Regions from separate parts of the Pedococcus sp. P2_D9 genome, predicted to be linked through region 1. Evidence: predicted binding sites of a transcription regulator. Region 1 holds the regulator's gene; each other region holds the start of a gene.
The links. Region 1 encodes LexA, which represses DNA repair genes until DNA is damaged. Its sites were predicted from a motif close to TCGAACANNTGTTCGA; they were not measured.
Positions count from the first base shown of each region.

Region 1 (7,689 bases):
CGGGACCACCGACGCGGTCGCCAGCAAGCTGCCCCGGCTGGTCATGCGCCGCACCCTCACCTGACTGCCGGCTGCGCGCCACACGTGGCACCTTCGTGCAAACGGACGATGTCGTCCGCAAAGGCACGGAGGATCGTCGGAGCATGGCCACGATTCCCGAGGACGACTGGCGCCGACGGCCCGGCATCTTCTTCGCCGTCAACGTGATCTCGATGGCGGCGCTGCTCGTCGCCGTGCTGATCTACTCCAAGGACCCGGAGCCGAGCCGGCTCTACTGGTCGTTCTCGTTCCAGTCGGTCGTGCCCCTGTGGGTGCCGTGGGCAGGGGCGCTGGGCGGGGCGACGATCAGCCTCGTCGGCATCGTCAAGCACGCCCACAACTGGGACCCCGACTACTACCTGTGGCACCTCGCCCGCCCGCTGCTCGGTGGCGTGTGCGGCACCATCGGCGTGCTGATCGTCGTGCTGCTCATCAAGAGCGTCACCGCCTCCCCCACGACGCCCGCCAGTGGCGGCTCGGCGGCCGCGGTGCCCGTGGCCTACGACGGGCCGGGCATCGCCATCCTGGCCGTGATCGCGTTCGTCATCGGCTTCCGCGAGGAGACCTTCCGGCACCTCATCGAACGCGTCGCCGACGTCATCCTCGGTCCGGGCGCGGCCACGACCAAGGACATCGTCGCCTTCGTGCCTCGCAGCCTCGACCTCACCACGACAGGCACCAACCCAGTGGGCAGCACCGTCCACCTGTTCAACGGCAGCAAGGACGCGCTCGGCATCGCGGCGGGCTCCCTCGTGGTGGAGCCGTCCACGGCCGGCTTCGTCGCCGAGCTCGAGACCGAGGGCGCCATCGCCCCCGGCGACGCGGTCTCCGTGACCGTGACCTGGACGCCGGCCGGCCCCGGCACCGCGACGGCCAAGCTCACCGCACAGCTCGGCGGGTATGCCGCGGACGTCCAGCTGCGGGGAGTCAGTACCTGAGGTCGTGGCTCCGCAACCTCAGCGCCAGGGCGACCAGGCAGGGGAACGTCACGGTGAGGATGACGACGCGCTGGGCCAACCCGGCATACCCGTGCAGTGGGGTATCCTCGCCGATCGCGAAGGCGCCGAGCGTCACGAACCCGACCAACGCCAGCAGCCCCGCGACGAGGGTCCAGCGTGGCAGCACTGTGCCCCATCGCGGATCGGCCCGCAGGCTGTGCGACAGGGCGAGCAGCGCCAGCCCTGAGCTGAGGAAGAAGGTCACGCCGCCGACGAAGTGGTACCCGGGGTCGTAGGCGACGCCTTGGGCGTCCTGCTCGATGGGGAAGGCCGCGGCGATGAACAGTCCGACGCTGCACAGCCCGAGGAGGGGCGGGCCCAGCCGGCTCAGCCGGCTTCGAGCGACACCGCGGTGCATCCCCCCAGCGAACGCCGCCATGAGGACGCCGAACACGACGAAGTTCGCCTGCTGGACCCAGCCGTGCGGTCCGGCCTCGAGGTTGCTCACCGGCTCGCTGACCCAGTCGTAGGTGTCGTGGCGGGCCAGCTGCTGGACGAGGAAGACCGAGGTGAACAGGATCGGGCCCGTGATGCCGGCGAGGGCAGGCCAGTGCAGGTCTGCCGTGCCGGCGTGGGTGGCGCCGCCGGTGGTGGTGGGGATTGCCTTGTGTGGGGAGATCGAGGTGGTCATGGCTGCCTCCTGGTCGGGTGGGTGCTCATGCCCTCGACGCTACGAAGGGCCCGCCTCATCCCGCGTCGGCCGATCCGCCCACTCGCGCACTCACCTGGATGGGTCGATCGACCCATCTAGCCCTTGTTCACGCTGTAGTCGATGAAGGTGGCGTACTCGCTCTGCCGGACGCCCTTGTGGGTCAGCTCGATGTCCTGCTCGAAGCCGTCGAACAGTCGCTTGCCCCCGCCCAGGATGACCGGGGCCACGATGATCGACAGGTCGTCGACGAGCCCAGCGGCCAGGGCCTGCCGGATCACGTCGGCGCCGCCCATCACGTGCACGTCCTTGTCCCCTGCGACGGCCCGCGCCTGCTCGACGGCCTCGGCCAGACCGTCGACGAACGTGAACGCGTCGCCCTCGGGCTGGTCCTCCGGTCGGTGCGTGACGATGAAGAACGGCACGTCCCAGGGGTTCTGGTCACCCCAGTGCCCGGCTGCCTCGTAGGTCGCGCGCCCTCCGACCACCGCACCGAAGTTGGCCATGGCCTCGTCCATCCACGCCTTGTCGACCTCCCCCATCTGGCCGGTTGGCTCCTCGGCATAGGTCCACGGCCCGCCGAACACCCAGTAGTGCAGCCGCTCGCCGCCCTCACCGAGCCCCTTGTCCGGGCCGTCGTCCGGTCCGGTGACGTAACCGTCGACCGACGTCGTGATCCCTGCGATGACCTTGCCCATGACTGCCGCCTTCCGTGGTCCGTGCCCACGGTCGGCGTCGGCCCGGTGTTCGTGTCTCCTGGTGTTCCTGTCAGCAGTACCGACCGGCAACGGTCCACGAACTCATCGGTCCCTCAGGCGGGGCCGCCCTCGCACTGCGCCTTGAGCCCCGCCGACTCCATCGCGAGGTAGCGCTCGGTGAGCCCGTGGTAGAGCCGGCCGACCAGCGAACCCACGATCCCGCTCTGCTCCACCGAGAGGCGGACCCTGCTGCCACCGCCGGGGAGCGCCTCCACCGAGTGCCTCGCCGTGGTGAGCGCCCCGGGGCCGGACGACACCCACGTGAACATCCGTCCGGGGTCGAACTCGGTCACCACCCAGTCCACCGTCGGGACCTTGGGCTGGCTGATCTTGGCGGCCGAGCCCGTCCGCAACGGGCCGTCCTCGAGGCGGCGAACCCAGCGCACCGAGGCGGTCCAGTCCGACCAGTGCTCGACGTCCGTGAGCACCTCCCAGACCCTTTCCGGCGGGGCGGCGATGTCGACGGTCGTGCTCTGCTCCACCCCTCCATGGTCGCGCACCTGTCGGCGGTATTCGAGAGGATGACGCCATGGATCACGCGAGCGTCCTCGCCCAGCGGCTGGCCACCCAGCGGCTCAGCTCGGCGCCGCTGCCCCGCGCCGCAGACGTCGTGCGACTGCTCACGTGTGTGCAGAGCCAGGAGCGCGACCACGCCTTCTTCTCGCTCGCCATGCGCTCCCGCAAGGACCGGTATGCCGCGGTGCAGCGTGAGTTCGACACCGGCGCCTTCCTGCGCACCCACATCCTGCGGCCGACGTGGCACTTCGTCGCTCCCGAGGACCTGCGCTGGATCCTCGCCCTCACCTCGCCGCGCGTGCTGTCGAGCATGGGAGCGCGGCACCGCCAGCTCGGCCTCGACGACACGAAGCGGCTCGGCGACGGGTTCGAGCTGCTGGCAAAACTGTTGCAGGACAAGAACTTTCTCACTCGACCCGAGCTCGGTGAGGCGTTCGTCGAGCGCGGTTCACGCATCAAGCCCGGCGAACAGCTCGGCCACCTGCTCATCGTCGCGGAGATGCGCGGCCTGGTCTGCTCAGGGCCGATGAAGGGTGTCCACCACTCCTACGCCCTCGTCGACGAGGTCATTGCGCCGACACCCGAACGCAGCCGGGACGAGGCTGTCGTGGAGCTGGTCCGACGGTTCTTCAGCGGCCACGGGCCGGCCTCGGTCAAGGACTTCACCCGGTGGGCCACCATGACGGTCAGCGACACCAAGGCAGCGCTCGCACAGCTCGGCGACCACCTGGAGGAAGTGGAGGTCGACGGCATCCCGCACTGGTTCGACCCGACGCAGGTGCGCCGGGTCAGTCGAGGCGCCCCGGCGGCATACCTCTTCCCGACCTATGACGAGGCGGTGCTGACCTATCCGCAGGTGAACTTCTCAGCGCTGCCCGGCCACCCCTATGCCGAACACACCGACCCGTTCTGGGCGAGCGTGGTGCTCGACGGCACCAACGTCGGGCTCTGGAAACGGACCGTGCGACCCGACGCCGTGCAGGTCGAGGTGCACCTCGCTCCTGAGGTCTCGACTCGAGGACGCACCCAGGTCAGGGTGGCGGCCCAGCGCCTCGCTGGCTTCCTTGGGCGCGACCTGTCCCTGGTCGAGAACGAAGGCACCCCGCACCTCTGGGGCGGCGAGCTCGGCCACCCAGCACGCAGGCCGAAGCGGGCCGACCGCTGAGCGGTCGGCCCGCCACCGTCCTAGGAGACGAAGCCCCGGAAGGCGTCGGTGATGCAGCCGACTGAGCCGGCATCGAGCGTGCAGGTGCGGTTGTCGCCCGCCAGCTTGCCGCCGCCCGAGCTCACGCCCGGCAGGGTCGAGTCGATGACCCACCAGTCCCCGAAGGTCCGGTAGCCGCCGCCTTCTGGGAGCACGTTCGGGTTCTGGAACGCGGGGAGGGTGATGAAGGCCTGATATCCGACCGTCACCGTCGCCGTGCCACAGGTGAGCTGCTTGACCCCGCTGAAGACGAGCTGGTTGTGGGTCCGCAGGTCGGCGGCGTTCTCGAGGTCGGTGACCTGGGTGCATGCCGAGAGCGGACCAGTCGCGGCCGTGATGTCGCTGGGTCCGTCCACGAACTGGGTGTCGACGGTGAACGAGGTGGGAGTTCCCGCCGCGGCGATGGCCGGGAGCACCGAGAAGGTCACTGCTCCGGCAGCTGCGGCCAGGGCGGCCGCCATCCGTGTGGTGGTGTGCATGCCGACCACGGTCCTACGAGGTTCGCGCCCAGCGCATCGTGGTTATCGCGTAGCGCGAAATGCGTAGGGCACTCGACCGGCGCGCTCAGTCGGCAGCTGGCGGGTCTCAGCCGACGGCGGGGATGAGCAGCGTCTGACCGGCGTGGACGTTGCTGTCGGTCAGGTCGTTGGCGACCTGGATCTGGGCGACCGCCTCGGCCATGGACAGCTGCGGGAGCTGCTCGACCGCGATCTGCGACAGGGTCTGACCGGACTGCACCGTGGTGGAGTGGTCGATCACGGTGGCGGACGCGCCACCGGAGAACACGGCGATCGCCAGGGCCACGGCCGTCACCACGACGGTGAGCGTGATCGCGAGCCGGGCTGCACGGGTCAGGCGCAGCGGGGCGGCGGGAGCGACGGCGACCTCTGGGCCGGTGGGCACCGAGACCAGGCGGGGGCGAGCCGGGCGAACGGGGACCCGCACCGGTGCGGGGGCGACGTCCCAAGCGACTGCTGCACTCATCAGGTCCTCCATCGTGACGTGCTCTGCTGCGTTCCTCGAACGGGTGTGCGAAGAACTGCTTGACTGATTTCTAGCACGCATGTTCGAATCAATCAAGACACGCGTCGAACACATGTTTGGCACAGGCGTTCGAAGGCCATACGCTGTGTTCATGCCGCTAGCACATCAGAGGGCACTGACAACGGCTCCGCGAGCACCCGGCATACGGCACCTGACCTGCACCTGCACCCGAAACTGCTCAAGTGAGGAAGCGGCATGAGCGACGACAACGTCAAGGAACTGCCCGACCGCGATCGCGGTGACGGGCTCACCGTCCGGCAGCGACGGGTGCTCGAGGTGATCCGCAACTCGGTCGACCGGCGCGGCTACCCGCCGAGCCTGCGCGAGATCGGCGAGGCGGTCGGCCTCACCTCCCCCAGCTCGGTCGCCCACCAGCTCTCCACCCTCGAGCGCAAGGGCTTCCTGCGCCGCGACCCCAACCGGCCGCGCGCCATCGAGGTGGTCTCCCCCGACTCCCCCGCCGACATGCGGGGCTACCGCGGCGGCGCCTCCGCCGAGGACGAGACGGCGACCTACGACGAGACCGGGTCCGGCGACCAGCGCCCGGCTGCGACCTACGTGCCCGTGCTCGGGCGCATCGCCGCCGGTGTGCCCATCCTCGCCGAGGAAACCGTCGAGGACGTCTTCCCTCTCCCCCGGCAGATCGTCGGCGAGGGCCAGCTGTTCCTCCTCCAGGTCGTCGGCGACTCGATGATCGAAGCCGCGATCTGCGACGGCGACTGGGTCGTCGTCCGCCAGCAGCCCACGGCCGACAACGGAGACATCGTCGCGGCGATGCTCGACAACGAGGCCACCGTCAAGACCTTCAAGCGCAAGGACGGCAAGGTGTGGCTGATGCCGCACAACGCCGCCTTCGACCCCATCGACGGAGACCACGCCACGATCCTCGGCAAGGTCACGGCGGTGCTTCGTCGGGTCTGAGCTCGACCCTCAGGTCCGGCGACGTGTGCCGCGGAGCGCCTCGTGCGCTCCGCGGCACACGTGCGTGCAGGCGCGTCGTGGGGCCGGCACGAGTCGACCCATCATCCGTTCGGCTGATGGCTCATTCGCCCGAATGGACTGAAGCGGACCTCGCGGGCCCGTGTGCGTCACGTGCCCCGTAACAGGCGACTCGCACGTGCGTTCTCTACACATGGAGGCCCAACCCGACCCCGATCTCACCGACCAGGTGCTGGGGTCCGAGATCGAACTGCTCGCGGACCTGATCGACGCCGCGAGCCACGCCTGCTCGCAGCTGAACCTGGACCAGATCGACGCGGCTCTCGGGATCTGTCGGGCACAGGGTCAGCTCCCCGCCCAGTCCCCCGCCCATTCCCCCGCTCAGTCACCCAGCGCGTCGAGGTAGTGCGTGATCTTGGTGGCGAAGCGTTCGCCGCCGTCACCCTCGGCCCACAGCTCCCACAGCTCGTTGTCGTCTGACTGCATCGCCCGGTGCAGTGCCCGGGTGGCGAGCTCCTCCAGCTGTTCGTCCACCTCGATGGGTTCCTCGTCGACCCACCAGGGCACATTGCGTTCGCCCACGACGGATTCGAAGTCGTCGCAGGCAGCCACGAGCACCGCTGCGGCCACCGCCTGCGACATGGTCGGCGCCTCGATGTACCCCCGCGCGCGGACCACTTGGTCGAGGGCCGCCTCGACCCGCTTGCGTCGCACGTCCTGCTCGGACTCCTCGAGCTCGTCGAGCAGGTCGAGTGCGTCGTCGTTCTCGAACGGCCCGGCTCCGGTGGCGCCCATCTCCCAACCTCCACAGCGTGCGAACGATGCTCCTTCGAGGGTGCCAAGAGACGCAGCGACACGCCAGTCCTACTCGTGCGGAGTCATCCGTTGGTACCAGGCCGTGTCGACGTAACGACCGAACTTGTGTCCGACCTCGTGAAGCACTCCCACCCGCTCGAAGCCGCACGCGACGTGCAGCGCCACGCTGGCGTCGTTCGGTAGGGCGATCACGGCCACCTGGGTGTGCACCTCAGGTGCGGCGTCCAGCCGCGCCAGCAGCGCGGCATACAAGGTCCGTCCGAGGCCGAGACCGCGCGCGCCCTCCGCGAGGTAGACCGACACCTCCTTGGTGCCGTCGTAGGCCGGCCGCGGGCGAAAGGCACCGGAGAACGCGTACCCGAGCAGCTGCTCGTCCGCGCAGGCGACGAGGACGACGTTGCCGACGTTGCCGGCACCGGTGGCGGCGAGCTTCTCACCGAGGTATGCCGCGCCGCGGGGTTCGGTGTCGAAGGTCGCCACCGAGGTGCGGACCTGCTCGTCGTAGATGGCGGCCATCGCGGGGAGGTCCGCCGGCGTCGCGTCACGGACGACGATTGCGCGGCCGCTGTCCGGGGCAATGCTGCTCATATCGGCGATGCTAGGGGGATGAGCGACGAGCACGGCCACCGCCACGACCACAGCCACGGGACGCACGACTCGGCTGAGGCTTCGAAGCTGCCCGACCCCGACCGCGGTGGGCCGACGGACCGACAGGCCTTGTGGGAC
Region 1 is NZ_JBFUEI010000005.1:180,639-188,327, forward strand. It holds gene AC1DXJ_RS10975 (GNAT family N-acetyltransferase) at 1-64, shown strand, start outside; gene AC1DXJ_RS10980 (hypothetical protein) at 144-977, shown strand; gene AC1DXJ_RS10985 (DUF998 domain-containing protein) at 967-1,668, opposite strand; gene AC1DXJ_RS10990 (dihydrofolate reductase family protein) at 1,785-2,384, opposite strand; gene AC1DXJ_RS10995 (SRPBCC family protein) at 2,498-2,926, opposite strand; gene AC1DXJ_RS11000 (winged helix DNA-binding domain-containing protein) at 2,974-4,125, shown strand; gene AC1DXJ_RS11005 (hypothetical protein) at 4,146-4,643, opposite strand; gene AC1DXJ_RS11010 (LysM peptidoglycan-binding domain-containing protein) at 4,750-5,148, opposite strand; gene lexA (transcriptional repressor LexA) at 5,404-6,129, shown strand; gene AC1DXJ_RS11020 (hypothetical protein) at 6,341-6,553, shown strand; gene AC1DXJ_RS11025 (DUF4259 domain-containing protein) at 6,529-6,942, opposite strand; gene AC1DXJ_RS11030 (N-acetyltransferase family protein) at 7,012-7,551, opposite strand; gene AC1DXJ_RS11035 (class I SAM-dependent methyltransferase) at 7,570-7,689, shown strand, end outside.

Region 2 (7,689 bases), on a different contig from region 1:
TCGTGCAGGGTTGGGAGGCGGGAGGTCACCGCGGCGGCCCGGTCGACACCGGCGCCACCCAGTCCGGGCTGCTGCCCCTGGTCGAGGAGATGGTCCGCCACACCTCACTGCCGGTGATGGGCGCTGGAGGGGTCATGACCGGGGCCGACGCAGCCGCCGTCCTGCGCGCCGGCGCGACTGCGGTGGCCCTGGGCACGGCGTTCCTGGACTGCCCAGAGGCCGGGACCGCACCAGTGCACCGGCATGCCCTGACCCATCGGACCGGCACCACCGTGACCCGCGCCTTCACCGGACGCAGTGCCCGTGCCCTGACCACGACGTGGACCGAGCTGTTCACCGAGGCCGCGCCCGCGGCATACCCGCACGTCCACCACCTCACTGCGCCCTTGCGGGCGCACGGGAAGGCCACTGGGGAGGCCGAGCTCGTCAACCTGTGGGCCGGCACGGGCCACGGCCGGCTGCGCCGGCTGCCGGCGGCCGAGCTTGCCCGGACCCTCGTCGCCGAGCTCGAGGCCACCCAGACCACCTGACGGCCTGGACCACCTGACAGAAATGCGCGTGAGTCTGTCGGTGGACCTCGCTAGGTTGGGGCGAGTGAGTGGTGACGACGAGATCCTGCTGAGCGCGACCGGACTGACCAAGAAGTTCGGGGAGTTCACGGCGGTGGACGGGATCGACTTCGCCGTCCGCAAGGGCGAGTGCTTCGGGTTCCTCGGGCCCAACGGCGCCGGCAAGTCCTCCACGATGCGAATGGTCGGCTGCGTGTCCCCGGTGACGAGCGGCGAGCTGCGCCTCTTCGGGCTCGACCCGGCCGGCAACGGCCCCGCCATCCGGGCCCGGCTGGGCAACTGTCCGCAGCGCGACACGCTCGACGAGGAGCTCACCGTCGAGGAAAACCTCCGGATCTACGGGCGCTACTTCGGACTCTCCCGCAAGGAGGTGCGCTCGCGGGCGGCTGAGCTGCTCGACTTCGCCCAGCTCACCGACCGCGCCAAGGACAAGGTCGAGCCGCTGTCGGGCGGGATGAAGCGACGTCTCACGATCGCGCGCTCCCTCATCAACTCACCCGAGATCCTCCTGCTCGACGAGCCGACCACCGGTCTGGACCCACAGGCCCGACATGTGTTGTGGGACAGGCTGTTCCGGCTCAAGCGGTCGGGCGTGACGCTCGTGCTGACCACCCACTACATGGACGAGGCGGAGCAGCTCTGCGACCGGCTCGTCGTCATGGACCACGGACGGATCGTCGCCGAGGGGTCGCCGCGCTCGCTCATCGACGAGTTCTCCACGCGAGAGGTCCTCGAGCTGCGCTTTGACGCCGAGGACCACAAGGACTTCGCCGAGCAGGTCACCGGGATCGGCGAGCGGGTCGAGGTGCTGCCCGACCGGCTCCTCGTCTACGCCGACGACGGTGACCAGGCCGCGGCGGTGGTGCACTCGCGCGGGATCGCACCCCTGTCCTCGCTCGTGCGCCGAGCCACGCTCGAGGACGTGTTCCTGCACCTCACCGGCCGAACGCTGGTGGACTGATGTCGCTCCAGCAGCCGCACCCGCAGCTTCATCACCAGTCCCGGGCGGACCATGGCATCCGCCAGCCGCTGTCTGCCGCCGAGCGGGTCCTGGCCGTCTTCACGTACTTCCTCACGGTCTACCGACGCACGTGGCGGGGGAGCATCATCGGTCGGTTCCTGTCGCCGCTGTTCTTCCTGCTGGCGATGGGCATCGGGTTGGGCTCGCTCGTCGACGACCGGGTGGGCGGAGTCGGGGGCCTGCCTTACCTGCAGTTCGTCGTCCCGGCCATCGTCGCCACCCAGACGATGTGGGTCGCGATGGGGGAGTCGACCTACCAGGTCCTCGGCTACATCAAGTGGAACATGGGCTACCACGCCATGCTCGCGTCCCCGATGTCCGTACGCGACGTGCTGCGGGGCCACTTCCTCGCGGTGGCTGCCCACCTCACGACGGCCACGGCGATCTTCATGGCGGTGGCGTCCCTGTTCGGTGGCTTCGGGTCCGTGTTCGCAGTCCTCTGCCTGCCGATCGCGATCCTCACGGGGATGGCGTTCACCACCCCGATCTTCGCCTTCACCGCCAGGCAGGAGGGCGATGACGGCTTCAATATCCTGTTCCGCTGGATCGTGACGCCGTTGATGCTGTTCTCCGGCACGTTCTTCCCCATCGAGCAGCTGCCCGGCTGGATGCAGCCCATCGCGTGGGTCACTCCGCTGTGGCACGGGGTCGAGGCGTGTCGTGCAGTGGCGACGGGTGCCGCGGTCGGCGCGCCGTTCTTCGGTCACCTGCTCGTGCTGGCCGTGTATGCCGCCGTGGGCTGGTGGCTCGCGGAGAAGTCCTTCGCGAGGCGGCTGGTCCCGTGAGCACCTCGACCTCCAACCCCCGGCCCGCGTCCGGTCCCGCGTCGGGGCCCGTCCGCGGGCAGGCGTCGGCGCGGCTGGCCAGGCTGGTGCCGATGCCTGCCGGGGCCGGGCTGGCCAGAATGCTCATCGAACGCAACGTCACGTCGTTCCGCCACGGCTGGATCGCGCTGGTGACCGGGTTCGCCGAGCCGGTGTTCTACCTGTTCTCCCTCGGCATCGGCATCGGTGCGCTCGTGAAGACCGTCACCACCGACTCGGGGGCAGTGGTGTCCTACCCCCAGTTCGTGGCGCCCGCGCTGCTGGCCGCCTCGGCGATGAACGGCGCAGTGTTCGACTCGACCTTCAACGTGTTCTTCAAGCTGCGCTACGCCAAGCTCTACGACGCGGTGCTTGCGACACCGATGGGTCCGCGTGACATCGCCGTCGGCGAGATCGCGTGGTCCCTCATCCGTGGTGGTCTCTACTCCGCTGCCTTCCTCGTCGTCGCGCTGCTCGCAGGGGCCGTCGGGTCGTGGTGGGCCCTGCTGGCCCTGCCGGCGGCGATCTTCATCGGGTTCGCCTTCGCCGCGCTGGGGATGTTCGCGACCACCTTCATGAAGTCCTGGGTGCACTTCGACTACATCACCTTGGCAATCCAGCCGATGTTCCTCTTCTCGGCGACCTTCTTCCCGCTGTCGACCTATCCCGAGGCGCTCCAGTGGCTGGTGCGGGTCACGCCGCTCTACCACGGGGTCGCCCTCGAACGCGCGCTGATGCTCGGAGATGTCGGCTGGGGGGTGCTCGTGCACGTGGGCTACCTCGTGGTGCTGGGTGGGATCGGCGTCGTGGGAACGGCACGTCGCCTCGAGAAGCTCCTGCTCTCGTAGTCCCTCGGGCGCCTAGCATCGGGATCATGGTGGAGCCTGCGGACGGGGTCGTGGTGGGCGCTGGCGCGGTGCGATCGGCCGGCTTCGCCGACCTCGACCCGCTGACGGGCTACCGGCTGTGGGCCCTGCGCGCCCAGGTGTTCGTCGTCGAGCAGGACTGCCCCTACCTGGATCTCGACGGCCGTGACCTCGAACCGGCGACTCGTCACCTGTGGGTCGAGCAGGACGGCGCACCGGTGGCCACGCTGCGAGTCCTGGACGACGGGGAGGCGCTGCGCATCGGCCGGGTGGCGACCGCGCCGCACGCGCGCGGCCAGGGCCGGGCCGCACTGCTCATGCGCGCCGCGCTCGAGGCGGCAGGGGAGCGGCCTGTGGTGCTCGACGCCCAGTCGCACCTCGTCGACTGGTATGCCGGGTTCGGCTTCGCACCCAGCGGGCGCGGCTTCGTGGAGGACGGCATTCCGCACACGCCGACGCGCCGCCCTGCCTCGCCCTGAAGGCTGATCGGACTCGCCGCGGCGTGTCGCGTGCCGGATGCCGTATTTCGAACAGGTGTTCGGTATGTTCGTCCACAGGTGGAACCACGACAGACCCACCGTCCACAGGCCGTGCGAGCGGCCCCGGACGGCTGTCGGTGCCGACACCTAGCGTCTGACCCGACAAGCGATCAGCTGCCCCAGGGTCGAAGGCAGGCGCGCCCGACTCGAAGCGAAAGAAGGAATGGTGGCCAGAATGGCTGGAGCGAACACTCCCACTGTGGACCAGAAGGCAAAGTCCCTCGACAGCGTGATGGGGCAGATCGAGAAGTCGTTCGGCAAGGGCGCGGTCATGCGCCTCGGCGACGACGTCCGGCCCCCCATCGACGTGATCCCCACCGGCTCGATCGCGCTCGATGTCGCGCTCGGCATCGGTGGCCTCCCGCGCGGTCGCGTCGTGGAGATCTACGGCCCGGAGTCCTCGGGCAAGACGACGGTCGCGCTGCACGCGGTGGCCAGTGCGCAGAAGGCCGGCGGCATCGCGGCGTTCATCGACGCCGAGCACGCCCTCGACCCTGACTACGCCAAGAAGCTCGGGGTCGACACCGACGCGCTCCTCGTCAGCCAGCCCGACACGGGGGAGCAGGCGCTCGAGATCGCCGACATGCTGATCCGCTCGGGCGCCATCGACATCATCGTCATCGACTCCGTCGCCGCGCTCGTGCCACGTGCCGAGATCGAGGGCGAGATGGGTGACAGCCACGTCGGTCTGCAGGCCCGGCTGATGTCCCAGGCCCTGCGCAAGCTCACCGGTGCCCTCAACAACACCGGCACGACGGCCATCTTCATCAACCAGCTGCGCGAGAAGATCGGTGTCATGTTCGGCTCGCCCGAGACGACGACGGGTGGCAAGGCGCTGAAGTTCTACGCCTCCGTGCGCCTGGACGTGCGTCGCATCGAGACCCTCAAGGACGGCAGCGAGCCGGTCGGCAACCGCACCCGGGTCAAGGTCGTCAAGAACAAGGTGGCGCCGCCGTTCAAGCAGGCCGAGTTCGACATCCTCTACGGCCAGGGCATCTCCCGTGAGGGTGGGCTCATCGACATGGGCGTCGAGCAGGGCTTCGTCCGCAAGGCCGGAGCTTGGTACACCTACGAGGGTGACCAGCTCGGCCAGGGCAAGGAGAACGCTCGTCAGTTCCTCAAGGACAACCCCGACCTCGGCAACGAGATCGAGAAGAAGATCAAGGAAAAGCTCGGGATCGGCCCGCAGGTCGACAAGCCGGCCGACTCGATCCCCGAGGTGCCGGTCGAGTTCTGAGCCACGGCTCGGGCGACCCACCACTGAGCGATCCAGACTGATCCCGACTGATCCCGACTGATCCCGACTGATCCCGACTGAGTGATCCCGAATGACTGAACGACACGACGCGGCCAGGGCAGCCTTCGAGGCGGCCCTGGCCGCGACGTCCGCGACCGCTCCGGCCGACGAGCGGCAGCCGAGATCGGCACGCCCACGGGCCTGGCAGCCCATCCCCGGTGGCCCCGAGGCAGACCTGCAGACCCGTGACGGCGAGCCGGATGCCTACGACGTCGCGCGCCAGATCGTGCTGAGACAGCTCGCGTTGTCGCCCAAGAGTCGCCAGCAGCTGCGTGACAAGCTGCGCCAGCGCAACTGCCCCGACGACATCGCCGAAGCAGTGCTCGACCGGATGGCCTCGGTCGGGCTGGTCGACGACGAGGCCTACGCGGGGATGCTCGTCCGGTCGCAGCAAGCCGGTCGGGGACTGGCCCGGCGCGCGCTGGCCCGCGAGCTGCGGACCAAGGGCGTCGACGACGAGACGGCCCGGGCGACGCTCGAGTCGATCAACCCGGAGGACGAGCGGGACCGTGCCGCACAGCTCGTGACCAAGCGGCTCAGGTCGATGCACGGGCTCGACCCCGTCGTCCAGAAACGCCGGCTCGCGGGGATGCTGGCCCGCAAGGGCTACCCCGCCGACCTGGCCATGGCTGTGATCCGTGAGGCGATCGCCGACGCCCCCGAGCACCAGCGAGACTGAGCTGGCGCATTCACCACGTACCCTTGGCGTGCGATGAGTACCACCACGACTGCACCCAGGACCTACGACGTCCGCACGCACGGCTGCCAGATGAACGTGCACGACTCGGAGCGGCTCGCAGGCCTGCTCGAGACCGCGGGCTACGTCGACGTCAACAGCCTGCCTGCGACCACGCGGCCGGAGGCGGCTGACGTCGTCGTCTTCAACACCTGTGCGGTGCGTGAGAACGCCGACAACAAGCTCTACGGCAACCTCGGCCAGCTGCGTCCCGCGAAGACCAGGAACCCCGACATGCAGATCGCGGTCGGCGGCTGCATGGCCCAGAAGGACCGCTCGACCATCGTGCAGCGGGCCCCCTGGGTCGATGTCGTGTTCGGCACCAACAACATCGGCAGCCTGCCCGCCCTGCTCGACCGGGCCCGCCACAACAAACGGGCGGAGGTCGAGATCCTCGAAAGCCTCGAGGTGTTCCCCAGCACCCTGCCCACCCGACGCGACTCTGCCTACGCAGGCTGGGTGTCGATCTCGGTGGGCTGCAACAACACCTGCACGTTCTGCATCGTTCCGAGCCTGCGCGGCAAGGAGGCCGACCGGCGCCCCGGTGACGTGCTCGCCGAGGTGCAGGCCCTGGTCGAACAGGGGGTCGTCGAGATCACCCTGCTGGGGCAGAACGTCAACACCTACGGCGTCGAGTTCGGCGACCGGTTCGCGTTCGGCAAGCTCCTGCGGGCCTGCGGCGAGGTCGACGGACTCGAGCGGGTGCGCTTCACGAGCCCGCACCCGGCGGCCTTCACCGACGACGTCATCGCCGCGATGGCGCAGACCCCCAACGTCATGCCGAGCCTGCACATGCCGTTGCAGTCGGGGTCGGACAGCGTCCTGAAGCAGATGCGCCGGTCCTACCGGAGCGAGAAGTTCCTCGGGATCATCGACCGCGTGCGGGAGCAGATCCCCGACGCCGCGATCACGACAGACATCATCGTGGGCTTCCCGGGCGAGACCGAGGCGGACTTCGAGGAGACGCTGCGGGTGGTGCGCGAGTCCAGGTTCGCGAGCGCGTTCACCTTCCAGTACTCGATCCGCGCGGGCACCCCGGCTGCGACCATGGCGGACCAAGTGCCGAAGGCCGTGGTCCAGGAGCGGTACGAACGGCTCATCGCCGCACAGGAGGAGATCTCCTGGGCCGAGAACCGCACCGTCGAGGGTCGGGACGTCGAGGTCCTCGTCGCCACCGGCGAAGGTCGCAAGGACACCGCGACCCACCGCCTCTCGGGCCGCGCCCGCGACAACCGTCTGGTCCACTTCGCCGTGCCGGAGGGTGCCGAACGCCCTCGCCCCGGCGACATGGTCACTGTCGGTGTCACCTACGGCGCGCCCCACCACCTCGTTGCTGATGCCGCCCTTGAGGGTGGCGCCTACTCGGTGCGGCGCACCGCGGGTGGCGACGCCTGGGCCGCCCTGCAGGACGCGCCGGTCCCGGGCAAGCCGGGTGTGTCCCTGGGTATGCCGGGTGTGGGTCGACCGGCCGCGGTCCCGGCGCCCTCGTGCGGCTGAGCGCGGCGCCACCCGGAATCCGGTGCGGCCGGCACCGTCTGGAAGACTTCCCGGCATGACCGTCCGCCCCATCGTCATCACCGGCGAGCCCGTGCTCCACCGCCGGGCCGAACCCGTGGCGAAGTTCGACGACGACCTGCGCGACCTCGTCGCGGACATGTTCGACACCATGGACGCTGCCCACGGAGTTGGCCTGGCCGCTCCCCAGATCGGCGTCGGCCTTCGCGTGTTCACCTGGCAGATGGACAACGAGGACGGCGTCCCCGCGCGGGGGGCCATCGTCAACCCCTACCTCACGTCCACCAAGCCCTCACTCGACGAGCCGGACCCGCACGACGAGGCCGAGGGATGCCTCTCGGTG
Region 2 is NZ_JBFUEI010000012.1:125,779-133,467, forward strand. It holds gene AC1DXJ_RS17395 (nitronate monooxygenase) at 1-530, shown strand, start outside; gene AC1DXJ_RS17400 (ABC transporter ATP-binding protein) at 595-1,530, shown strand; gene AC1DXJ_RS17405 (ABC transporter permease) at 1,530-2,375, shown strand; gene AC1DXJ_RS17410 (ABC transporter permease) at 2,372-3,241, shown strand; gene AC1DXJ_RS17415 (GNAT family N-acetyltransferase) at 3,268-3,738, shown strand; gene recA (recombinase RecA) at 3,974-5,035, shown strand; gene AC1DXJ_RS17425 (regulatory protein RecX) at 5,127-5,774, shown strand; gene miaB (tRNA (N6-isopentenyl adenosine(37)-C2)-methylthiotransferase MiaB) at 5,808-7,328, shown strand; gene def (peptide deformylase) at 7,384-7,689, shown strand, end outside.
Region 2: recA (recombinase RecA) is a predicted target of LexA. The motif match lies at 3,786-3,801, and genes of this name have one in related genera.

Region 3 (7,689 bases), on a different contig from region 1:
GAGGCCCACACCGCCGAGGTCCGCAGGGCTGTCTCGACGCCACCGCGTCGGGTCCGCCACTGCTCTTCGGCCACGACGGCCACCTCCTGTGCTGGGTCTGCGGGTGCGGTGGCCAGCCTAATGGCCAGTGGTGTGGGGGGGGGGTGGCCGCCCTCCCGCGTCGGGCACCGCCGCCCCTTGACCGAGGCGGTGGGACCCCCGCACGTCCTCGCCCGGCGGCCGGGTGTCGGCATAGGGCGACTGCCGGAAGCCCGAGGCATGCACCAGGACCCGCCGTCCTGCGCCCACCTGCTGCTGGTGGGCAGCCTCCAACGCCTCAGCCTGCTCGGTGGCGGCGCGCTCGCTGGCATCCATCGCGGCATACACCGCCTCGAGGCCACCACCTCGCCACGCGTCCCACAACGGGGTGAGCTCCCACGCACCCGTCGCCCGCAGCGAGATGCCCCGCGGACCGGTGCGACGCACCACACCACGGACGAGCAGCATCCACGAGTGGAAGACCGTGGCGGCATAAGGACCTTGGACATCCTCGAAGAAGGTCGCGTCGATCGGTCCGGTGGAGTCGTCGAGGGTGAGGAAGACGACCCGTCGCCCTGACCGGATCGGCGGCGTCTGGGTGGCGACCTTGACCCCGCACGCCCACACGGTGGACCGGCTGCGCGCCCGCAACAGGTCGCGACTGCGGGTGACTCCGAGCGCATCGAGCATCGGAGCGTAGAAGTCGACCACGTGGGCACTCGCGTCGAGGCCGAGGATGTCGAGCTCGGCGCGGACGCGTTCGGGACCGCTCAGCTCGGGCAGGCCGGTGCCACTGGTGAGCTCGGGTCGGTCACCGAGGTCGAGCGCGAGCTGGGTCGCCTGCTGGTCGGCTGCGCGTACCGGCAGCGCTGCCTGCGACTGCGCTGCCGCCCGGGCCCGCACCTGCCCACCCTCGAGGTGCTGGTCCGACACCGGCAGGGCACGGCTCCCCCTGGCCCGGCGTGGCGCCGCCCGACGCGCCGAACGGTCCAGTGCCCGGCCGTAGCGGTCGAGCTCGGCGACGTGCAGCAGCAGGTCACGACGGGTGGTCCGGCCCCGACGACCCAGTCCCCCGGCGTCGATGCCCGCGGAGGCCACCCGCATGCCGTAGAGACTGTCGAAACCCCCCGCGAGGACGAGGCGTTCGGCGATCGGACGCGAGACGTGGGCGCGGTGCCAGAAGTCGGCCAGCCCGGCGTAGGGCTGCCCGGCGACGATGCGGGCCACCTCTGCGTCGTTGATGCCGCGGACGTCGGCCAGCGACAGCCGGATGCCGTAGTCGCTGGCATCGGGCAGGTCGGGGTGCGGCGGGACGAACCCGGACGGGTCGTCGCGGTCCAGGCGTTCGATGCGGTAGCTGCCGGTCGAGACGTTGACGTCGAGACCGAGCACCGCGATGCCCAGGCTCCGGGCGTCGTCGAGGATCAGCCGCTTGGGATACATGCCCGGGTCGTGGGTGAGCACGCCGGCGAGGAACGCTGCGGCGTGGTGGGTCTTGAGCCATGCGGAGTGATAGGTCGGCAGGGCGAAGGCTGCGGCGTGGGCCTTGCAGAAACCGAACGACGCGAATGCCTTGAGCACCTCCCAGATCCGGTCGACATCGGCGGGGGCATAGCCGCGGGCCGAGGCGGCCGGTCGCCACCAGGCCTCGATCTCGAGCTGTCCCTTGGGGGTGCCGAGGGCACGGCGCACCTCGTCGGCCTGGGCGAGCGACACCCCGGTCGTCTCGGCGACGATCATCAGCACCTGCTCGTGGAAGACGACGACTCCCTCGGTCTCCTGCAGTGCCTCGATGAGCGTGGGGTGCAGGTAGCTGACCTCCTTCCAGCCGTGGCGGGCCTCGAGGAACGGCGTGATCATGTCGGACTTCACCGGGCCTGGCCGGAACAGCGAGATGTCGATGACAAGGTCCTCGAACCGCTCCGGACCGAACTTGCCGATCAGCTCACGCTGTCCGGGGCTCTCGATCTGGAAGCAGCCGAGGGTGTGGCTGGTGCGGATCAGGCGGAATGTCGCCTCGTCGTCGAGCGGCACCTGGGCCTGGTCGTCGAGGTCGACCTGCACTCCGTCGACCCGCTGGACCTCCTGCACGGCGTGGGCCATCGCCGACTGCATCCGGATGCCGAGGACGTCGAGCTTGAGCAGCCCGAGCGTCTCGACGTCGTCCTTATCGAACTGGCTCATCGGGAAACCCAGCCAGCTCGCCTCCACCGGCGTCCGGTCGAGCAGGCTGCCGTCGGACAGGATCACGCCGCACGGGTGCAGCGCGATGTGGCGGGGCAACCCGTCGAGCCGCTCGACGAGGTCGAACAGGGCTCGCAGCCGAGGACTGTCCAGGCCTCGCGAACGCAGCTCGGGCAGCTCGGCGATGGCGTTGCGGGCGTCCCGGGCACGGATGTGCGGGAACGCCTTGGCGATCTCGTCGATCTCCACCGACGGCAGCCCGAGCGCCGCCCCGACGTCCCGGATGGCGTGCCGCACCTTGTAGGTGTCCATCATCGAGACGCAGGTGACCCGCTCACCGCCGAACCGGTCGAGGACCCGCTCGTAGACCTCGGTGCGGCGGGCCGACTCCACGTCGATGTCGATGTCGGGCAGCTCGGCCCGCAGCGGCGAGCAGAACCGCTCCATCAGCAGGCCGTAGCGGATCGGGTCGACCCCGCTGATCCCGAGCAGGTAGTTGACCAGCGACCCGGCTCCCGAGCCGCGAGCCGCGACTCTGACCCCCATGTCGTGGATCAGGTCGACGACCTCGGCGACGGTGAGGAAGTAGGTCGGGTAGCCCAGCTCCGCGATGACCTTGAGCTCGTCGGTGAGCCGGCTCTCCACCGCCATCAGGTCGCGCTCGCTTGCCCCGGGGTAGCGCCCGGCCACCGCCGCGCGGCACCGTTGCTCGAGCACCACCTGGGCACTCATGCCGGGATCGACCCCCACCCGGTCGGGTTCGGGCAGGTGGACCGACCCGATGCCGAGGTCGTGGCGGGCGCTCTGGGCGCAGCCGAGCCCCAGAGCCAGGGTCCGCCCGACCAGGTCGTCAGCCCGGCCGAGGTCGCCACCGGTGATCTCACGGGCGATGGCGTGCATCGTGTCGGTCGTGGCCAGGTGGGCGGCGTCGGTGACCCGGTCGAGGTGCCGGGTATCGAGGGCGACCAGCCGCCGCGCGGCGTCGAGCACGTCGACGACGGCCGACTCCCCGGGATCGACGTGGCGCACCGCCGCGGTGAGCACCGCGGTGACGCCCTGCTCGTCGGCGAGCCCCAGCAGCCGTCGGGCATGACTGCGCGATGCCGGGGTGCCCTCGGGTCCCCCGTGGCAGACCACCTCGATGACGACGGCGTCAGGTGGCAGTCGGCGCCGCCAGGCATCCAGCAGCTCACGTGCCCGGTCGGTGCGCTTGACCAGCAGCGCCCGTCCCACGTCGGAGTCCGGGCCGAGCAGCACCACGAGCGGACTGGGTTCCCCTTCACCTGCGCCGCCGCACGCTGCTGCGACCACGGCGGCGGAGCTCACGGGCACTCCCCGCTCACCGCGCAGGTGGGTCTGGGTGACCAACCGGCACAGTGCCGCCCACCCCACCCCTGCGGGCACCCCAGCCGCTCGTCCCCGCGCGAGCACGGTGACCCGTGGATGGCGGGCGTCGCGCTCGGCGCCACCCCGGACAGGGGTCCGACCCCTCACCGCTGGACCGCCCGCATCCAGACCCACCGGACCCGGACCGACCGCATCTGAACCCATCGCATCTGGGCCCACCGCGAGGTCGACTCCCAGAACGGGTGCGATGCCGGCCGCGGTGGCGGCCTGGACGAAGCGGACCGCACCGTAGAGACCATCACGGTCGGTGAGCGCGAGGATCGGCTGACGGTGCTGGGCAGCGCGTTCGACCAGCGCCTGGGGCGTCGCAGTGCCGTAGCGCATCGAGAACCCCGACGCGACGTGCAGGTGGGCGAACTCGGTGCTCACGGGCCGGCCCCCGGAGTGCTGGTCACTGCGGTGGGCACCAGCAGGTGGTCGTGTGGCGACCTGGGCACTGGCAGGCCCAGGGTCCGGCAGACGAGGTCGAGGAAGAGCTCGGACTGGCGCAGCAGGTCGTCGGCCTCGCGCGCACTGTGGTCGTGGTGGCGGCGAGCTCCCACGACGTCGAAGAACCCGGCCCACTCGGAGAGCTCGGGCGCGACCGTGGGCAGCAGCTCCCACAGGCTGCGAGGACCGGACTGGCCCGCGGACTGGTGGGTGGACGTGATGCGGGTGGCGACCACGGCGGCGGCCGCGCGCAGGGCACCGAGCTGGGCCTGGTCATAGCGTCGGGCGACCTCCTCGCTCTGGCAGGCCTCGAGCAGCGAGTGCCGTGCCCGGTCCAGCAGGTCGAGCGTGGCAGCAGCTCCGCTGGCCGCCCCCTGGGCAGTCCCGTGTGCACTTCGGGCGCCCATCAGTCCGCCACCCTCAGCAGCCGCCACTGGCTGCCTGCGTGACTGGCGGGGTCGGCGCACAGGTCGTAGACCCCGATCCCAGCGAGTCGGCCGGCGCTCGCCTCGACCCGCCAGACCTGTCGTTCCCGCGCATCGGTGAGCACGTCGCTGCCCTCGCGCTCGCGGGCGTCGCGCCACCACGGCCGCCGCTCCTGCCAGCGGTCGAGCACGGCCCGGACGACATAGAGCCGGCCACGCCAGACGAAGGCGTTCGGGCCGCGCCCCGCCACCTCTCCCAGACCAGGGGTCAGGTCCTCGCGAGCGCCCTCGCGGACCTCGATGGGCTCTTCGTAGCGGCGGACCACAGGGCGCTCCTTCGGGGATCTGGTTTCGGGTTGCGGGCATGGCGCAGCGCCACCAGACACAGCGCTGCCGCGTCACCGGGTGATGCGCTCTGGGCCCTGTGAGAGGCGGGGTCGAGGCGCCTGCTCACAGGGCCAGAGCCGCAGTGGTCCGCGGGATGACCGCCCACCACGGTGTGGGGCCGTGACCGGTGGATCGGTCGTCGTCGTGAACCACGAGTTCGAACAGGTGTTCGATAAGAAGAACGGTACACCCCGCCACGGACAGTCCGTCAACCCCCTCCAGACGACTGGTGACAGCCGTGACCGCACGGCCCTAGTCTTCGGCCATGACAGCGTCCGACGTGCCGACGTCGGCCCCCGACCTGACCGGGCACCCTGCCGTCCGCAGGGTCCTGGAGAACCTTGCGATCCACCACGTCGTCCCCGAGGTGGTCACCCTCCCGGACGCCGTGCGCACCGCGGCCGCCGCGGCCGCCGCGCTGGGCATCACCCCCGCCGAGATCGCCAACTCGCTCGTCTTCCGGGCCCACGCACCGGACGGCACGATCAGCCCGATGCTCATCCTCACCTCGGGCGCACACAGGGTCGACCTGGTCAAGGTCGCCGACCTCGTCGACGACGTCGACCACCTCGACCGGGCAGACGCCGACTTCGTCCTCGAGGCGACCGGTTTCACCATCGGGGGCGTGGCGCCAGTCGGCCACCGCAGCCAGGTCCGCACCCTCGTCGACGTCTCACTCAGTCGCTACCGCCACGTCTGGGCGGCTGCCGGCCACAGCCACACCGTCTTCCGCACGACCTACGAAGAGCTGCTCCGCGTCACCGGAGGCCACGCGATCGAGGTCGCCTGAGGCGCCGCTACTGCGCTCGTGGCCAATGGCATGGCGACACCTCCTTCAGGCACTCCATCCTCCGCGACGTCCGCCACCCGGCACTCCCCCAAACCCCGCACGCAACTCGGACACAATGGGCCCATGACCACACCGAAGCCTGTCGAGTGCTGGCTCACCGACATGGACGGCGTCCTCGTCCACGAGGAGAGCGCGATCCCCGGAGCCGCCGACTTCATTGCCACACTGCAGGAGTCAGGGCGGCGGTTCCTCGTCCTGACCAACAACTCGATCTTCACCCCGCGCGACCTGCGGGCCCGGCTGCTCGCCAGCGGTCTCGACGTGCCGGAGGAGTCGATCTGGACCTCCGCCCTCGCCACAGCGCAGTTCCTCGCCGACCAGCGGCCGGGCGGGAGCGCGTTCGTCGTCGGCGAGGCAGGCCTGACGACGGCGCTCCACGAGGTGGGCTACACGATGACCGAGCGCGACCCCGACTACGTCGTGCTCGGCGAGACCCGCACCTACTCGTTCGAGTCGATCACCAAGGCGATCCGGCTCATCGAGGCCGGAGCCCGCTTCATCGCCACCAACCCCGACGTCAGCGGGCCCAGCCCGCACGGCATGCTGCCGGCCACCGGCTCCGTCGCAGCCCTGATCAGCGCGGCCACCAGCCACCAGCCCTACTTCGTCGGCAAGCCCAACCCGCTGATGATGCGCAGCGCGCTCAACCGGATCGACGCCCACTCCGAGTCGACCGTGATGATCGGCGACCGGATGGACACCGACGTCATCAGCGGACTGGAAGCAGGGCTGCGGACCATCCTCGTGCTGACCGGGTCAACCAGGCGCGAGCAGGTGCAACGCTTTCCCTACCAGCCGACCCGCGTCGTCGACTCGATCGCCGACGTCGTGCCGCTCGTCACCGAGCTGCGTCCGCTGACAGGAGCCTCGAGCGACTCGAGCGGCTGACCCCGAGGTATGCCGCCCGGCCGGGTCAGCCGCGCGAGTCGCCCAGCACGCTGGCGAGCAGCCCTGGGAAGGCCGCGTCGAGCTCCTCGCGGCGCAGCGACACCAGCCGTTCACGGCCACGAGGCTCGTTGCGGATGACGCCCGCCTCGCGGAGCACCTTCATCAGGTGGGACTTTGTCGACTTGGGCAGTGCCGGGTTCGTCGCACCGCACTGGGCCATCTCGAGCGGGCCCGCGGCGAGGTCCCGGACGATCTGCAGCCGGGCCGGGTCGCTCAGCGCGAAGAGCACGTCGGTGAGCGCCACGTCCGCCATGGCCGGGTGTGGCAGCTCTTGGTTTGCGGGCATGGTTCGATAATACTCGAACCAATCTGGCGAGATCGGGAATGTCCAGGGCAGATTGACAGTTCGATAAGTTTCGAACCGTTGTTTTTCGTCCGAGAGGCCCGTCATGAGTGCGACCAGCAGCATCCCGACCGGAACGACCAGCTCGACCACCAAGAGCTCCACCGCCGACGGTGAGGGACGCGGACGCCGGCTCCCCCGTCGCCCCGCCTTCGTGCTCGCCCTCGCGTCGGTCGTGGCGCTGATGGTCGGCGCGAGCGCACCATCACCCTTCTACCCGGTGCTCCAGACCCAGATCGGCTTCTCGGCGGGGACGATGACCACCATCTTCGGGGTGTATGCCGTCACCCTCCTGGTCACCCTGCTCGTGACCGGCTCCCTGTCCGACCACATCGGACGCCGACCGGTGCTGGCCGTGGGCTTCCTGGTCCTCGCGGTGAGCATGGTCGGCTTCTGGCACGCCGACGGCGTCGGCACCCTGCTGGTCTCGCGCGCAGTGCAAGGTGTCGCCGCAGGCCTGCTGATGTCGACCATGTCGGCAGCCGTCGTGGACCTCGAGCCAGCCACCCGCCCAGGACTCGCCGCGACGCTCAACAGCGTCACCCCGCTGTTCGGTCTCGCCGCCGGCGCGCTCGCGGCCGGTGCCGTGCTGGACTCCAGCCCGCACGCCCTCCCGCTCGTGTTCGCGACGCTCACCGCGGCCTACCTCGCACTGGCGGTGGGCGTCCTCGCCCTTCCCGAGACCTCGCCACGTCACG
Region 3 is NZ_JBFUEI010000010.1:152,240-159,928, forward strand. It holds gene AC1DXJ_RS15430 (methyltransferase domain-containing protein) at 1-74, opposite strand, end outside; gene AC1DXJ_RS15435 (DNA polymerase III subunit alpha) at 118-3,978, opposite strand; gene AC1DXJ_RS15440 (SAV_6107 family HEPN domain-containing protein) at 3,975-4,445, opposite strand; gene AC1DXJ_RS15445 (DUF6504 family protein) at 4,445-4,789, opposite strand; gene AC1DXJ_RS15450 (YbaK/EbsC family protein) at 5,116-5,640, shown strand; gene AC1DXJ_RS15455 (HAD-IIA family hydrolase) at 5,764-6,588, shown strand; gene AC1DXJ_RS15460 (ArsR/SmtB family transcription factor) at 6,614-6,934, opposite strand; gene AC1DXJ_RS15465 (MFS transporter) at 7,038-7,689, shown strand, end outside.
Region 3: AC1DXJ_RS15450 (YbaK/EbsC family protein) is a predicted target of LexA. The motif match lies at 5,008-5,023, and genes of this name have one in related genera.

Region 4 (7,689 bases), on a different contig from region 1:
CAACACGGTTGCGGTGCTCGGGGGCACGTCCGCGGAGGGCATTCGCGACGGAGCGGCGGACGAGGCGTGGTTTGCCCAGCCGTCGGGGCTCGCGGTGTCCGAGGACGGGTCGCGCCTGTGGGTCGCGGACTCCGAGACCTCCGCGCTGCGATCGCTCGACGTCACCGACGAAGGCTTCGTCGTCACCACCCACGTGGGTCAGGGCCTGTTCGACTTCGGCCACCGGGACGGCACGGCTGACGACGCGCTGCTCCAGCACCCCCTCGGCGTGACCGTCCTGCCGGATGGCTCGGTGGCCATCAGCGACACCTACAACGGCGCGATCCGCCGGTTCGATCCGGTCACCCGCGAGGTCAGCACCCTGGCCACCGGCCTGCGCGAGCCCTCCGATGCCGTCGTCGAGCTGGCCGAGGTCGGCGACAGCCAGTCCCCGAACCGTTCGAGTGTCGCGCCTCGAGCGCGCCTGGTGGTGGTCGAGTCGGCGGCCCACCAGCTCGTGCGGATCCCGTTGCCCGACAAGGCCCAGCGCGTCGACGGCCTCGCCCAGCGCACCCAGCGACCCCGCACCGAGGTCGCGCCAGGTCCCCTGACCCTGACGGTCAGCTTCTCCCCGCCCACGGGGCAGAAGCTCGACTTCCGCTGGGGCGACCCGACTCGGTTGATGGTGTCGGCGACCCCCGAGGGCCTGCTGCGCGAAGGTGCTGGCAGCGCCGAAGGCCTGACGCGCACGCTGACCCTCGACCCGGCGGCCGGCGACGGAGTGCTGCACATCTCGGTGCAGGCCGCCTCGTGCGACGGCGACCCCGAGACCGGCGAGGTGCCCGAGCACGCCGCCTGCCACCTCTACCAACAGGACTGGGGTATCCCCGTCGTGCTGGTCGACGGCGCCACCACCGAACTGACCCTCGACCTGCGAGGCGTCTGACCCACGATTCAGCGGGCGCGCGCGTAGCGTTCCCGGTTGGCCCCCAAGATCCTGCCGCAGCGCCTACGCTCGGGTCATCGGTCCGCTCCCGCGCGGGCCGCTGCGAAGGTGGGCGACATGTGGTGGCTGCTTGCAGTGCTGGTCGCGATCGGCGTCCTTGCCTGGGTACTCCAGCGGCGTGGGGCGACGTTCGACGGACAAGACGACCGAGGGGACGCGGGACGCCCGCCCGAATCCTTCAAGATTCCCGGCGCAGGCGGCGGCAACTCAGGCGGCTTCGCCGGCTGAGTCGCGGCCGCGCCAAACTCCCGCAGGGCCTGCCACACCCCACACCCCGCGCCGCCGCGCCGCCCCGCCCAACAGTCCTCGCCTCATGTCCGGAGAGCGAAGATGACGGACTTCTTCCCTTGGCCGTCCGTGTCGATCCGGTGTGAGTAGCGCGGGTCGTGGACCCTGCGATGGTGGTATCCGCACACCGGGACTGCCAGCGCCAGATCGGTCCGACCACCGCTTGCCCACGGATCCTCGTGATGGAGCTCGGACCAGGCATAGGGCCGATCGCACCCTGTCGCCGCACAGGTGTCGTAGGTCGTGGCGAGGGCGACCCGCTGCGCCTCGGTGAAGAACCGCTCCTGCCGCCCGAGGTCCAGCGGAACCGATCGTCCACCCAGAACCGCCGGAAGGATGCCGGCATTACAGGCCAGTCGGCGGGCCTCCCTGGCGGAGATGTCGTGGCCGGTGTCAAGGTGGGCGGCTCCGACAGCTGCCTTGAGCTGGTCGTGGTCGATCGTGACGACCACCGTGGCTGCGACCTTGCCGCTGAGTGTGTCGGTGGGGAGGTGCTCGAGCAGCTCGACGAATGCCGTGCCGTAGCGGTGGGCCCAGTCACCCTCTGCCTGAAAGGCCTCCCAGGTGGCCGCTGTGACATCGGCAGCCGTGGTGGCACCCGCAGCCTTGGCCGCCTTGGCAGCCTGCTGGGCGAACCGACGGGGCGATGCGATCTGTTGGACGGTCTTGGCCAGGATCGAAGCCGCAAGAGTCGGCAGCGTGAAGTGACCGGTCGTGGTGCCGTCGCCGTTGTGGTGCCACGTCAGCCGCGCCTTGGCCAACGCCGCGTCTTCCTCGCTGCGCAGCACCTGGTCCTCGTGGGCGTCGACCTCGGCCTGCGAACGCTGCGCGACCGACAGGATCCGCCTGCCCTCCTTGCGCAGGGTGCCCGGGTCAACCAGTTTGGCTCGGCGCACGAGATCTGCCTCGATGGCCGTCCGCTCCTGCGTGCTCACGCCGTGGGGCAGCTGGGCGGTGGCCGTCGCGATCACCTGGGCGTGCTCGGTGGAGACGTCGCCGGCGGCCAGTGCCTCACGGGTGGCGTCAAGGCCGTTGTCGAGGGCCATCGCGAGCCGCACGTCACGGGCCGCCTGACCGCCCTCGCGCCGCGTGCTGGCCGCCAACCATGCTGACGTGTCGGTGAGCCCGGAGTCGGCGGCGACCTCAGAACGGTCAGCCTCGGCGACGAGTGAGAGCCGAACGGCCTGCAGCCGTGTGATCACCCGGTCGACGTCGCCCAGGGCCGCCGCCGCGGCAGTGCCGCCGCTCACGTCGCCGGTGTGGACCCGATCCAGCAGCTCGTCGATCTCGCGCAGCACTTCGACCGTCCCGAGTGGGGCGGTGAGAAGGCTGGCGGCTGGTGACATGTAGGCAACCATAGTCGAACATCTGTTCGAACACAAGCACAGTCCACCGAGGGACTGGCCAGAAAGGTGGTCAGGTCTCGCGACGGGCTGCCGGAAGGGGTGGCGGGTCGGTGCCGCTCTCCGGCCCCTGTCGCGACGTGGCGGTATGAGAAGAATGCGCCGCGTCACCGCAGGTCAGGAGCTTTTGGCCATTAGAGTTGAGGGAACGGGTGACCAGTGCCCGCAATCCCCAGGAGTGAGCATGTACATCGGAGTCGGCATCTTCCTGATCGTCGTCGGCGCGATTCTGACCTTCGCGCTCAACGCGTCCACCGACGTGGTCAACCTCGGCATGATCGGCTGGATCTGCATGGCTGCAGGCGTGCTGGCCATCCTGCTGTCGCTGATCGTCACCCGCCGCACCACCACGGGCGCCGGCTACTCGTCGCGCCGCGTGAGCCACACCGACCCGGCCACCGGCACCCGTGTCGACGAGGTCGACGTGGACCCGCGCGCCTGACCAACCCCAGAGGCATCACCTGACCGACGACGAAGCGGCACCGGACTGATCCGGTGCCGCTTCGTCGTGCCGGGACCACCCGGCATACCGGTGCTTGGGAAACGGGAACGGGTCAGAACGCGGACTCGGGGAGGTCCATCAGGGCGTTGTCGGTCGCCTCGGCGATCGCACGCTCGGCGGCGATCTTGGGCAGGACGTTGCGTGCGAAGAACGACGCGGCAGCGATCTTGCCCTCGTAGAAGTCGCGGTCCTTGGCCGAAACCCCTTCTGCTTCAAGGGCCTTGGCCGCAACCGCTGCCTGGCGAAGCAGGAGCCAGCCGATGACGAGGTCGCCGGCGGACAGCAGCAGGCGTGAGGTGTTCTGGCCGACCTTGTAGAGGTTGGCCAGCTCGCCACCCTCCTGGCGCGGGTCGGACTTCATCAGCTCGCCGACCATGTAGCCGATGATGCCCTGGACGTCCTCGAGGCCCGTCCCGAGCAGCTCGCGCTCGGCGTCGAGCCGTCCGCCACTGGCGCCGAGGTCCTTGGCGAACTCCTGGATGTGCAGGGCCACGTGCGACAGGGCCTGGGCCTTGTCCTTGATGATCTTGCGGAAGAAGAAGTCGAGGCCCTGGATGGCCGTGGTGCCTTCGTAGAGCGTGTCGATCTTCGCGTCGCGGATGTACTGCTCGATCGGGTACTCCTGCAGGAAGCCGGATCCACCGAGGGTCTGCAGCGACTCGGTCCCGAGGAGGACCCACGCGCGCTCGGAGCCGACGCCCTTGACGATCGGGAGCAGCAGGTCGTTGACCCGGTTGGCGATCTCGGCGGCGGAGCCCTCGGCGAGCTCCTCGGAGCCACTCTCGAGGAACGCCTGGTGCACGATGTCCTGCTGGGTCGCGGTGTACATCACGAGCGCGCGCAGCCCCTCGGCATACGCCTTCTGCGTCATCAGCGAGCGGCGCACGTCGGGGTGGTGCGTGATGGTCACGCGGGGCGCGGCCTTGTCGTTCATCTGGGTGAGGTCGGCGCCCTGGACGCGCTCCTTGGCGTAGTCACGAGCGTTGAGGTAGGCGGTCGACAACGTCGAGATCGCCTTGGTGCCCACCAGCATTCGCGCGTGCTCGATGACGCGGAACATCTGCGCGATGCCGTCGTGGGTGTCGCCGAGCAGGGTGCCGACGGCCGGCTCCTTGTCACCGAAGGTGATCTCGCAGGTCGTGGAGACCTTGAGGCCCATCTTGTGCTCGAGGTTGGTGACGTTGGCGCCGTTGCGCTCGCCGAGCTCACCGGTCTCGAGGTCGATGTGGAACTTCGGGACGATGAACAGCGACAGTCCCTTGGTGCCCTCGCCTGCGCCCTCGGGACGGGCCAGCACGAAGTGGATGACGTTGTCGGTCATGTCGGACTCACCGGAGGTGATGAACCGCTTGACGCCGGTGACGTTCCAGGTGCCGTCGGCGTTCTCGCTGGCCTTGGTGCGGCCGGCGCCGACGTCGGAACCGGCGTCAGGCTCGGTCAGCACCATCGTGCAGTGCCAGCCCTTGTCGACGATCCAGTGGGCGAGCTTCTTCTGCTCGTCGTTGCCGAGGATGTAGAGCAGGTTGGCGAACGAGTAGGAGGCGGCGAACATCGCGATCGCCGGGTTGGCGCCGAGGACCATCTCGTTCATGGCCCACTTCAGGCTCGGCGGGGCGACGGTGCCGTCGAGCTCGCGCGGGACGTCGATGTTCCAGAAGCCGGAGTCGACGTAGGCCTGGTAGCTCTTCTTGAACGACTCGGGCATGGTCACCGAGTAGGTCTTGGGGTCGTAGACCGGAGGGTTGCGGTCGGCGTCGGCGAACGACTCGGCCAGCTCGTTCTCGGCCAGCCGCGCGACCTCCTTCAGCATCTCCTTGGCGGTGTCTGCATCGACATCGGCATAGGGGCCGGTGCCCAGGACGTCGCCGCGGCCGAAGACCTCGAAGAGGTTGAACTCCAGGTCGCGCAGGTTGCTCTTGTAGTGGCCCATGTCGGGGAACCCTCCGAGTGGTGACTTGTGGTCGACCGGCCCGTACCGGCCGGTAACTTCCATGATTCTACCGGTGGGTAACAATTGCAACCCCTCTGTGGGATTCCCCACCAAACGGATGACGTATGCCGCGTGCCTCCGATGACGTGGGCGCGCGGGGGAGGGCACGGCATACTCACGTGGTGTGACCGAGGAACCCCAGACGCAGCCTTCGAGCCAGCCGAGCAACGCGGTCCAGCGTGCTCGGGCCGACCTCGACGCCGGGCGGGAGTGGAAGGCGCGGGAGCGCCTCGTCGGACACCTGGCGGGGGAGTTCGACGCCGAGGCGCTGGAGCTGCTGGGCGAGGTCAACTACGCGATGCGCGACCTGCCGGCGGCGGGGGCTGCCTGGTTCGGCACGGCCCGACGCGGCAAGGACGTGGACGAGGCGGTCGAGGCGTGGCGGGAACGGCACGGCGACCACTTCGGCCAGATGTGGAGCAGCCTGCCGCGGTCGGTACGGGAGCGGGAGGGCAACAAGCGGGTCGACGCGCTGCGGCGACGGGCCGAGCAGGCCAAGACGCCAACCACCGCGACCAGGCCGCCGCGGCCCCCGGGTGCGGACGCGCCGCCCGGCTCGAGCGCCGGAGAGGGTGGCCCGGATGCTGCGACGATCATCGCGGTGGCACTGGCAGGGTTGTTCGTGGTGTGCGCCGTCATCGGCCTCGTGACCCTTCTCGGCTGGATGGTCCCCGGCTGAACGGCGTGGGTCCACCCGGCTGTCGGTGCCTCCTGTCACTCTCGACGCATGGACAACACATCGGATGTGCTGCTGTTGCACGCGGTCCAGGCCTGGTGTGACGAGTGCCAGGGCGAGCGGATCCTCGTGCCGGTGATCGACGACCTGCCGGGCGGCTTCTGCTGCACGGTCTGCGACACGGCGGTCTTCTCGGCGCTCGACGACCTGCCTGCCGTCGCCGCCCTGCGCCGTTCCGCCTGACCCGCGCGAGGCCCGCCAGATGGGGGGACGCGGTCCTAGGCTGCGCGGGCGCCGGATGCGTACGCTTGTGGGTGTCGGCGTCGTCGTCGGCGCGGAGGTGGATCGCGTGGGCGAGCTGGAGCACTCCGTCTGGATCAAGTCAACACCTGAGCAGGTGTGGCACACCTATGTCGACCCCACCCGCATTCCGCAGTGGCAGACTGGAAAGCCGTCCATCGGGGAGCTGCAGGGTGGCCATGGCGAGCCCGGCTCCACGTACGTCTCGAGGCGTGGCCCGCTGTCCGCGCGCACGACGGTGCTGCGCGCCGACGCACCCCACGAACTGGTCACGAGGACTGACGCCTACTTCGGCCTGCAGCTCGAGGTGACCTCACGCCTCAGCGGGCGATCGGGTGGCACCGACCTGCAGCTCCACGTTTCCACACAGTGGCGCCGCCGCCTCGGTCCTGTCGGCAAGGTCATTGAGCTGGCGATCCTGAGCCCTACTGAGGCTCGCAAGGAGCTGGCAAACCTGAAGTCCCTCGTCGAGCGGCAGGCCCCGGCCTGATCGCCGCCTTGGTGCGCCGTGAGGCCACCGTTGCTGGTGCCGGTCTCGAACTGGTTGCGATAGCGCCCGTCGCGCGCCATGGCCAGCAGGATCGGTATGCCGCGTTCACCTGGTTTCCACTAGGCGCGGAGCCGCTCGAGGGCCGCGCCCAGGATCCGCGCGCCCTCGGGGAAGGCTCCGGGATTGGGCCCGGTGTAGTTCAGTCGCAGGTAGGCCCCCGCCGGCTCGGCGGGGAACCACTCTGTCCCCGGGGCGACGAGGACGCCGTCGCGCTGGCAGTCCACCGCGAGCCGCTCGAGGTCCGTCCCGTCGGGGAGGCGTACCCAGAGGTTCAGGCCACCCGTCGGCACGTGCTCTACGTGGGCCTGCCGAACGTGCTCGTGCAGGCTGTCGAGGAGGAGGTCGCGTCGGGCTCGGAGCTGTTCGCGGACGCTGCGCAGGTGCGTCTGCCACGCGGGCTGGGTCACGACATCGAGAGCTGCCGCCTGGAGGAGGCCGCTGACGTACATCGAGTCGGCTCCGCGGTCCGCCAGGATGCGTTCCCGCGCCGGTCCGCGAGCGATGACGGCGGCGATGCGCAGCGCCGGCGACACGCTCTTGGTGAGCGAGCGCAAGTAGATCACGTGGCCCGAATCATCATGCGCCGCAACGGGTCTGGGCGTCGTGGTGATGCCGAAGTCGTGGGCCCAGTCGTCTTCGACCAGGAACGCGCCGTGGTCGCGGACGACGTCGAGCACCTGCTCCGCGCGTTCGGTCGACCACTGGGCGCCGGTGGGGTTCGCGTAGTTGGGCTGCGCGTAGAACACCCGGGCGCCGCTCTCCTCGAAGGCCCGCGCGAGCTCGTCGGGGTCGGGGCCGTCGGGGCCTGACGGCACCGGGACGACGCGCACCCCGGCCTGGGCGGCGGCGCTGATGGCACCCCAGTAGGTGGGCGACTCCATGAGCACCGGCTGTCCGCCGGCCACCAGGGCGCGGAACACCGAGCTGAGTCCGCTCTGGCTCCCCGGCAGCACGACGACATCGCTCGCGGCGGGTGGCGTGACCCCCACGGGGCT
Region 4 is NZ_JBFUEI010000003.1:296,790-304,478, forward strand. It holds gene AC1DXJ_RS06425 (NHL domain-containing thioredoxin family protein) at 1-925, shown strand, start outside; gene AC1DXJ_RS06430 (hypothetical protein) at 962-1,213, shown strand; gene AC1DXJ_RS06435 (HNH endonuclease signature motif containing protein) at 1,297-2,619, opposite strand; gene AC1DXJ_RS06440 (DUF6458 family protein) at 2,861-3,118, shown strand; gene AC1DXJ_RS06445 (acyl-CoA dehydrogenase) at 3,231-5,108, opposite strand; gene AC1DXJ_RS06450 (DUF6584 family protein) at 5,293-5,847, shown strand; gene AC1DXJ_RS06455 (hypothetical protein) at 5,896-6,087, shown strand; gene AC1DXJ_RS06460 (SRPBCC family protein) at 6,143-6,634, shown strand; gene AC1DXJ_RS06465 (aminotransferase-like domain-containing protein) at 6,754-7,689, opposite strand, start outside.
Region 4: AC1DXJ_RS06435 (HNH endonuclease signature motif containing protein) is a predicted target of LexA. The motif match lies at 2,634-2,649, and genes of this name have one in related genera.